Regions from separate parts of the Nesterenkonia populi genome, predicted to be linked through region 2. Evidence: predicted binding sites of a transcription regulator. Region 2 holds the regulator's gene; the other holds the start of a gene.
What was found. The regulator HrcA, encoded in region 2, represses chaperone genes, less so after heat shock. The targets are predictions, from matches to a motif close to TTNGCACTCGNNNNNNNCGAGTGCNAA.
Positions count from the first base shown of each region.

Region 1: the regulator HrcA is predicted to act here: its motif matches at 1,757-1,783, upstream of groL (chaperonin GroEL).

Region 1 is NZ_VOIL01000001.1:426,572-430,819, forward strand. Features, by position in the region: gene groL (chaperonin GroEL) at 1-1,627, opposite strand, end outside; gene FWJ47_RS02020 (lipid II:glycine glycyltransferase FemX) at 1,865-3,013, shown strand; gene FWJ47_RS02025 (LytR C-terminal domain-containing protein) at 3,052-3,759, opposite strand; gene FWJ47_RS02030 (uracil-DNA glycosylase) at 3,846-4,248, shown strand, end outside.
Region 2 is NZ_VOIL01000001.1:1,595,411-1,599,658, forward strand. Features, by position in the region: gene hemW (radical SAM family heme chaperone HemW) at 1-159, shown strand, start outside; gene FWJ47_RS07350 (DUF4870 domain-containing protein) at 163-567, opposite strand; gene FWJ47_RS07355 (DUF3097 family protein) at 674-1,519, opposite strand; gene hrcA (heat-inducible transcriptional repressor HrcA) at 1,634-2,659, shown strand; gene dnaJ (molecular chaperone DnaJ) at 2,688-3,806, shown strand; gene FWJ47_RS07370 (16S rRNA (uracil(1498)-N(3))-methyltransferase) at 3,823-4,248, shown strand, end outside.

The sequences.
Region 1 (4,248 bases), 1.2 Mb from region 2:
CGCCCATGCCGCCCATCGGGTCCATGCCCTCAGCGCCGGCACCAGCCGGCTGCTTCTCAGGGATGTCGGCCACGACGGCCTCAGTGGTGAGGAACAGCGAGGCGATGGAGGCTGCGTTCTGCAGCGCGGACCGAGTGACCTTGACCGGGTCGTTGATGCCGGCCTCAAGCAGGTCCTCGTACTCGCCGGTGGCAGCGTTGAGGCCCACGCCGTCGGTCAGGCCCTTGACCTTCTCAGCCACCACGCCGGCCTCAAGGCCCGCGTTGATGGCGATCTGCTTCAGCGGGGCCTCGACGGCGAACTTCACGATGTTCGCGCCGGTCGCCTCGTCGCCCTCAAGCTTCAGGCCCTCGAACGCGCGGGCGCCGGCCTGGATCAGGGCCACGCCGCCGCCGGCGACGATGCCCTCATCCACAGCAGCCTTAGCGTTGCGGACGGCGTCCTCAATGCGGTGCTTGCGCTCCTTGAGCTCCACCTCAGTAGCCGCGCCGGCCTTGATGACGGCCACGCCGCCGGCCAGCTTGGCAAGACGCTCCTGGAGCTTCTCACGGTCGTAGTCGGAGTCCGAGTTGGCGATCTCGGCCTTGATCTGGCTGACGCGGCCTGCGATCTCGTCTGCGTCGCCCGCACCCTCCACGATGGTGGTCTCGTCCTTGGTCACAACCACCTTGCGGGCGGTGCCCAGCAGGTCGAGGGTCGCGTTCTCCAGCTTGAGGCCGACCTCCTCGGCGATGACCTGACCGCCGGTGAGGATGGCGATGTCAGCCAGCATGGCCTTGCGGCGGTCGCCGAAGCCGGGCGCCTTCACAGCCACGGACTTGAAGGTGCCCTTGAGCTTGTTGACCACCAGGGCCGCCAGGGCCTCGCCCTCGACATCCTCAGCGATGACCAGCAGCGGCTTGCCCGACTGCATGACCTGCTCAAGCACGCCGATGACGTCCTTCACGGAGGAGATCTTGGAGTTGGCGATGAGGATGTAGGGGTCCTCCAGCACGGCCTCCTGACGCTCAGCGTCGGTGACGAAGTAGCCGGAGAGGTAGCCCTTGTCGAAGCGCATACCCTCAGTGAGCTCCAGCTCCAGGCCGAAGGTGTTGGACTCCTCGACGGTGATGACGCCTTCCTTGCCCACCTTCTCGATGGACTGAGCGATCAGGTCACCGATCTGCTTGTCGGCGGCGGAGATGGAGGCGGTGGCAGCGATCTGCTCGGTGGTCTCGATCTCCTTGGCAGCCTTGAACAGCTCCTCGGTGACCGCCTCGACCGCCGTGTCGATGCCGCGCTTCAGTCCGACCGGGTCAGCACCGGCCGCCACGTTGCGCAGGCCCTCCTTGACGAGCGCCTGCGCGAGCACGGTGGCGGTGGTGGTGCCGTCGCCGGCGACGTCGTCGGTCTTCTTGGCGACCTCCTTGACCAGCTCGGCCCCGATCTTCTCGTACGGGTCCTCGAGCTCGATCTCCTTGGCGATGGAGACGCCGTCGTTGGTGATGGTGGGGGCACCCCAGGACTTCTCGAGCACCACGTTGCGGCCGCGGGGGCCCAAGGTGACCTTGACGGCGTCGGCGAGGGCGTTCAGGCCCCGCTCGAGGCCCCGGCGGGCCTCTTCGTCGAATGCAATGGTCTTGGCCATGTCTGCACTGTCCTTCCTGGACCTTTGTGATCTGACGATGTTGGGGGAACCCTGTCAGATGCCCGCGACGGACGGCCCGCTCCCGCGTCACCGGGAGCACCGAATGGCCTTCACCTGTCAGGTTCAGCTTTAGCAGTCTCACTCTGAGAGTGCTAATACAATTCTTAGCACTCACCCCCTCCGAGTGCAAGGGAGAAGCACCTCTCCCGGGAGTGCCCCCACGGTATTGTTGGCGCGATGAGCGCTGTGACGATCCGCCCCATTGCCGCCGAGGAGCACCTGGGCTTCCTGGCCTCCCGGCCGGAGGCGAACTTCCTGCAGAACCCGCATTGGGCGCGAGTAAGCTCCTGGCGCTCCCAGGCCCTGGGGATCTGGCAGGGAGAGAACCTGGTGGGCACGGCGCTGGTGCTGGGCAAACGGGTGCCGATCCCGGAGCGGATTCCAGTGCTAGGCCGCAAACACTTCGCCTACATCCCCGAGGGCCCGGTGATCGACCCCGCGCACACCTCCTACCCCGCGGTGCTGCCGGCGCTGACCGAGTACCTGAAGTCCACCGGGGCCTTCCTGATCCGCATGGGCCTGCCCACAGTGGCCCGCCGGTGGAGCGCCGGCACGATCCGCGACGCGCTGGCCGCCGAACAGGCCAGGACCATCCCCGACGTCGAGCCCGACCATGTCGACGAGGAGGCCCTCGCGCTGCAGGCGGAGCTGATCGGACTGGGGTGGAAGGACCTGCCGATCAGCATGAGCCTGGAAGCCGGCTGGCCCCAGTTCCAGGCGCGCATTCCCCTGGCCTCAGAGGACGGGGAGCCGCTCGACGTCGACGACGTGCTCGCCGGGATGAGCTCCAGCGCCCGCAAATCCATGCGGAAGTCGGCCCGCAGCGGGGTTGAGGTCACCCGGCACGGGACGGAGTCGCTGGAGGACTTCTACGCGCTTCATCTGCAGACCGCGCAGCGCCACGGGTTCACCCCCCGCCCCAAGGAGGGCGTGAGGACGCTGATGGAGGCGCTGAGCAGCTCCGGGATCGCCGAGACCACGATCTTCCTCGCCAGCTCTGAGGGCCAGCAGCTGGCGACGAGCCTGTACGTGGGCCAGGGCGAGACCGGCCACGCCCTCTACGCGGGATCCTCCGAGCAGCAGCGGAAGCTGGAGGCGCCGATCTTCCTGAAGCTTCAGCAGATCGAGCACCTGGTGGAGAACAGGCTGCGCTGGTTCAACCTGGGCGGGGTGAGCCCCTCCCTGGAGCGGACCGAGCCGACCACCGGCATCACCCAGTTCAAGACCAAGCAGGGCGCGGAGCTGATGCAGACTCTCGGCGAGTGGGACTACGCCGTCGACCCGGTCATCGCCGCTGCCTACAGACGATACCGCCCGCGGAAGTGAGCTGAGGGCTCAGGGCTCCCGGCAGCGGACGGGCGGCGTCACTGTGATTCGACGAACTGCTCCAGCTCGTCCTGGGTGTGCACCAGGGAGTACTCGGGACCGACTACGATCACCGCGGTCTCCCAGGCAGGGTTGTGGGAGGTGTTCTCGAAGCCCATCGCCTGCGCAACCTCCTGGGCGAACTCCGCCTCGTCCTCAGTGGGGTAGAAGACCACGGGAGTGCCGACCTGGCCCCACGAGGAGTCCCAGTCGAGCCGACCGGTGGTGTTGAAGCCTTCCTGGGTGAGGCGGTAGTCGACATCGCTGGCAGACCAGTCCGGGGCGCCTGCGTTGGCGATCCGCACCGGAGTGCTCATGTCGACGCCGTCCTCGTCCTCCTGAGCGGCGTCCTCATCCCCGCCGCCCTCGTCCTCGGCGCCCTCGCCGTTCTCGCCGTCCTCGCCTTCGGCATCGGCCTCCTCACCCTCATCCTCGGTGTCCTGCTCCTCCTCGACCGCCTCGTCCTCTCCGGCCTGACCGGCTTCGGGGTCATCATCGGAGCTGAGCAGCGGGAGGATCAGGTAGACGGCCGCCACGGCCACGATCGCCAGGGCGGCGAGGATGCCGATCCACTTCATCGCCCCCGAGGAGCCGCCCGCAGCCGCTGGCCCGCCGGCGGCGTAAGCGCCGGAGGAGCGGTGCTTGCCGGCCTCGCCGGAGGAGTAGGGGGCGACGTCGTCGAACTCGTCGTGGGGGAAGTGGCTCATAGCCGCGATTCTACGGGCGGTGCCCCGAGCATTCCCGCATTTCCAGCTCTGTTCCCTCGGCCCACGCTTTATTAGAGTGCTCTCCCATGGGATTGACTGATTCTTTGGCAGCCCCGCTGGACCCGGGCTGGGAACGGGCACTGAGCGGGATGGAGCCGCAGCTCGCGCGGGTGCGCGAGGACCTGGTCAGCCGCCGGGCGGGCGGGGAGCAGATCCTTCCGGGCTCGCAGAATGTGCTGCGCGCGTTCCGGCAGCCGTTCGAGGACGTCCGGGTGCTGATCCTCGGGCAGGATCCCTATCCGACGCCGGGGCATCCGATCGGGATGTCGTTCGCGGTGGCGAAGGATGTGCGGCCGCTGCCGAAGTCGCTGAACAACATCTTCAAGGAGCTGGAGTCTGACCTGGGGGTGCCGCCGAGCCTGCACGGGGACCTGACCGCCTGGTCCCACCAGGGAGTGCTGATGCTCAACCGAGTGCTGACCGTGGGTG
Region 2 (4,248 bases):
GCTACGGTCAGTCCGGAGGCGTTGGCGCAGCTGGCGGCTGAGGGCCTCATCGAACCGGAGAAGGCCAGGCGGACCTCATCGCATCCCCAGGGCCGAGCAGTGCTGACCCTCCGGGGCCGGCTGCTGGCCGATGCCGTCACCCACCGCCTGGCCGGCTGAGGCCTACTCGATGAAGCGGAAGTTGAGTCGGTAGCGGTAGGGGCGGCCCTTGTTGCACTCTGCGCCCGCGACGAGCCCGGTGATGGCCATGATGGCCCAGAGGAAGACGGCGCTGAGGCTGAAGATCCAGCCGACGGCCGGCAGGTATCCGAGCGCGAAGAGCGCGATCAGAACGATGGTCAGCGGCAGGGTGAAGTTCAGCGCCTCCCGGGATTCCTGCGCGGTGAAGGGGCCGCGGTCGCGGAAGATCAGGTAGACGCCCAAGGAGGGGAAGCATCCGGCGAGGCCGCCGAAGTGGGCAAGGGTGGCCCACCGGCGATCCTCCTCAGGGGTCAGCGGCGGGGCGGACGAATCGGAGCCGCGCATCTGCTGGGATGCGGTGGGGCGGGAAGTGTGCGACTGCGACATGCGTCCAATTTTACGACTGTCCGCCTGAACAGCCGCTGATACCTGTGAAATGGGCACGAGGGCGTGTCACGCCGGATGATGAGCGGGTGAGGCGCGCCAGCAGGGACTAGACCGTCACGAAGTCGATCAGCTCCTCGACGCGTCCCAGCAGAGTGGGCTCGAGGTCCACGTAGCTGCGGACCCGGCCGAGAATCTGCTTCCAGCCGTGAGCGATGTCGCGCTGGCTGCTGTGCGGCAGGCCAAGCGCTCTGAGAGTGCCGACTTTGATGTCGGTGCCGCGAGGAATGCGCGGCCATTCCTCCAGGCCGACGCGTTCGGGCTTCACGGCCTGCCACACGTCCACATAGGGGTGGCCGAGGATGAGCACGTTTCCGCGGGCGCCCGGCTGAGACATCACCTCCTGGGCTATTCGGGTCTCCTTCGAACCGGGGACGAGGTGGTCCAGCAGCACTCCGAGGCGGCGGTGGGGGGCGGGCTGGAACTCGGCCACGGCGCCCCTGAGGTCGTCGGCGCCGTGGAGAGGCTCCACGACGATCCCTTCGGCGCGCAGGTCGTCGCCCCAGACCTTCTCGACCAGTTCGGCGTCGTGGGTGCCTTCGACCCAGATGCGGGAGGCGCGAGCGGCCCGGGCCCTCTGGCCGGTGACGGCGAAGGACCCTGAGGCGGTGCGCCGGGGCGCTGCCCGGACGGTCCTGGGCTGGGGCGCAATGAGCTCCACGGGCTCTCCGTCGATGAGGAACCCAGGGCCCAGCGGGAAGGTTCGGACGGCTCCGCGCCGGTCCTCGAGCCGGACGCTGCGGACGCCGTGGACGTGGTCGAGTCCGACGACGGCGCCCGTCCAGCCGGTCTCCGTCTCCTCCACGACGGTGCCTGTCTCCGCCGGCGCCTGCGGCAGCTGAGGCGCTCGGCGGTGGGCGGAGAGGTCCTGCGGTCCCCATGAGTGCATCGGCATAGGGTGAGACTCTAGTGAGGCGGGGCTCCCGGCTCGCGGCGACGCGCCATGGCGGGAGCAGCGTCCACCCGTATAATTAGCAGTCGACATTGGAGAGTGCTAAGGAGGTGCGCGGTGTCCGACACCCGGCGGCTGCAGGTGCTGCGAGCCATCGTGGAGGACTACGTCCACACCCGTGAGCCGGTGGGCTCCAGGGCGCTCGTGGAGCGGCACAACCTGGAGGTCTCCCCGGCGACCATCCGCAATGACATGGCCCAGCTGGAGGAGGACGGGCTGATCGCCGCCCCGCACACCTCTGCGGGGCGCATCCCCACCGACTCCGGATACAGGCTGTTCGTCGACCGGATCACTGAGGTCCGTCCGCTCTCCAAGGCTGAGCGCCGGGCCATGGATCTGCTCGCGGACACCGCCGATGACCACGAGGCGATGCTTGAGCAGACCGTGCGGCTGCTCGCCACGCTGACCAACCAGGTGGCCGTGGCCCAGTATCCGCAGCAGACCTCGGCGAAGATCCGGCACGTCGACGTCGTCCCGGTCACCGGGACCCGGGCGGTGGTGATCGTGATCCTCTCCACGGGCAAGGTGGAGCAGCGGATGGTCACCCTGCCCCAGCCCGCACAGGACGATTCCCTCCACACGATCGGGCTTCGGCTCTCCGAGAAGCTCGCGGGCCGGTCAGCCTCCGCCCTGCCCCTGCCGGCGGAGAGCCTGATGGGCGCCGTCGAGCCTGCCCTGCGGCCGGCCATGGCGATCATCGCCAACGCGCTCGAGGGTCTGCTGGAGTCGGGCCGGGTGGATCGCATCATCATGGCCGGCACTGCTAACCTCGCCAAGTCAGGCGGGGACTTCGGCCCCTCCATCGCCCCGATCCTTGAGGCCCTGGAGGAGCAGGTGACCCTGCTGCGGCTGCTGCACGAGATGCAGCAGGACCGGCGGGGCCTCTCCATCCGGATCGGCCAGGAGACCTCGCACCGTTCTCTGGTGGAGACCTCCGTGGTAGCCGCCGAGTACGTGCCCTCCGACGCCGGGGGCGAAGGCGCCAAGCTCGGCGTCGTCGGCCCCACCCGAATGGACTACACCTCAACGATGTCGGCCGTGCGGGCCATGGCGCGGTACCTTTCGCGCATCCTGTCCGAATAGAGAACCAAAAGGGTGAGAACCACAGCTGATGAGCTCTGACTACTACGAGGCGCTGGGCGTCTCTCGGAACGCCTCGACCGAGGAGATCAAGAAGGCCTACCGCAAGAAGGCCCGCAAGCTGCATCCGGACGTCAACGACGCCGAGGATGCCGAGGAGCAGTTCAAGCTGCTCGGCACGGCCTACGAGGTGCTCGCGGACCCCCAGAAGCGGCAGAACTATGACGCCACCGGTGACCCCGAGGGCCGTCCCGCCGGCTTCGGAGGGGGCGGGGGCGGCTTCGGCGGCTTCAGCGACATCTTCGAGACCTTCTTCGGCGGGGGCTCGGCAGGCCCCGCCAGTCGTACCCGGCGCGGCCAGGACGCCCTCCTGCGGGTGCGCATCGACCTGCGCGATGCTGTCTTCGGCACCACCAAGGAGGTCGAGGTCGAGACGGCGGTCGGCTGCTCCGTGTGCGACTCATCCGGAATGCAGCCCGGCACCAGGCCGACCACCTGCCCCGACTGCCACGGCCAGGGCCAGATCCAGCGCCCCATGCGATCCATCCTCGGCACCGTGGTGCAGACCCAGACCTGCCCGCGCTGCACCGGCTTCGGCAACATCATCGAAGATCCCTGCAAGGAGTGCGACGGCCAGGGCCGGGTCCGTGAGCGGCGCACCCTGAAGGTGAAGATCCCCGCGGGCGTGGACCGCGGCAACCGCATCCACCTGGCCGGTGAGGGGGAGGCCGGCGTCGCCGGGGGCCCTCCGGGCGACCTGTTCATCGAAGTGGACGTCCGCACGCATGCCGTCTTCACCCGGCGCGGCAACGATCTGCACGCCACGGTCACGATCCCGATGGCCTCCGCGGCGCTGGGCACTACGACGACGATCGAGACCTTCGACGGCACCGAGGAGCTCGAGGTCAAGCCCGGGACCCAGTCCGGCGAGGTCATCACTCTGCGGGGCAAGGGCGTCGCCCATCTGCGGGGCACCGGCCGCGGCGACCTCAAGGTGCACCTGAAGGTGGAGACCCCCACCAAGCTCAGCGACAAGCAGCGCGAACTGCTGAAGATGCTCGCGGAGGAGCGCGGCGAGAAGCCCGGTGAGTCCTCCACCGAGCACAAGGGCATGTTCAAGAAGTTCCGCGAGGCCTGGGAGTCCCTGTGACCCCGCAGGTGCGAGCATGACGGCCCCCCTGTTCCACCTGCGGCCGGGCGCCCTCGACGGCGCGACCTCCGGATCAGTCATCCTGCTGGACGGTGCAGAGGGCCACCATGCCGCCACCGTGATGCGGCTGGCGCCCGGCGAGGAGATCCAGCTCTCCGACACGGAGCGGACCCGGGTGAGCGGCGTCGTGCGCGAATCCGGCGAGGGCCGGCTGCGCCTGGAGGTCCGCGAATCCGTCATCGACCCGGAGCAACTCCCCAGGCTCGTCCTGGTGCAGGCGCTGGCGAAGGACAAGCGGGACCTGCAGGCCGTGGAGTCCGCCGCCGAGCTGGGGGCCGACAGGATCATTCCCTGGCAGGCCGAGCGCTCTGTGGCGAAGTGGAAGGCCGGCCGGGAGGCCAAGAAGCACTCCGAATGGGCAAGCACCGCGGCGGCCGCGGCC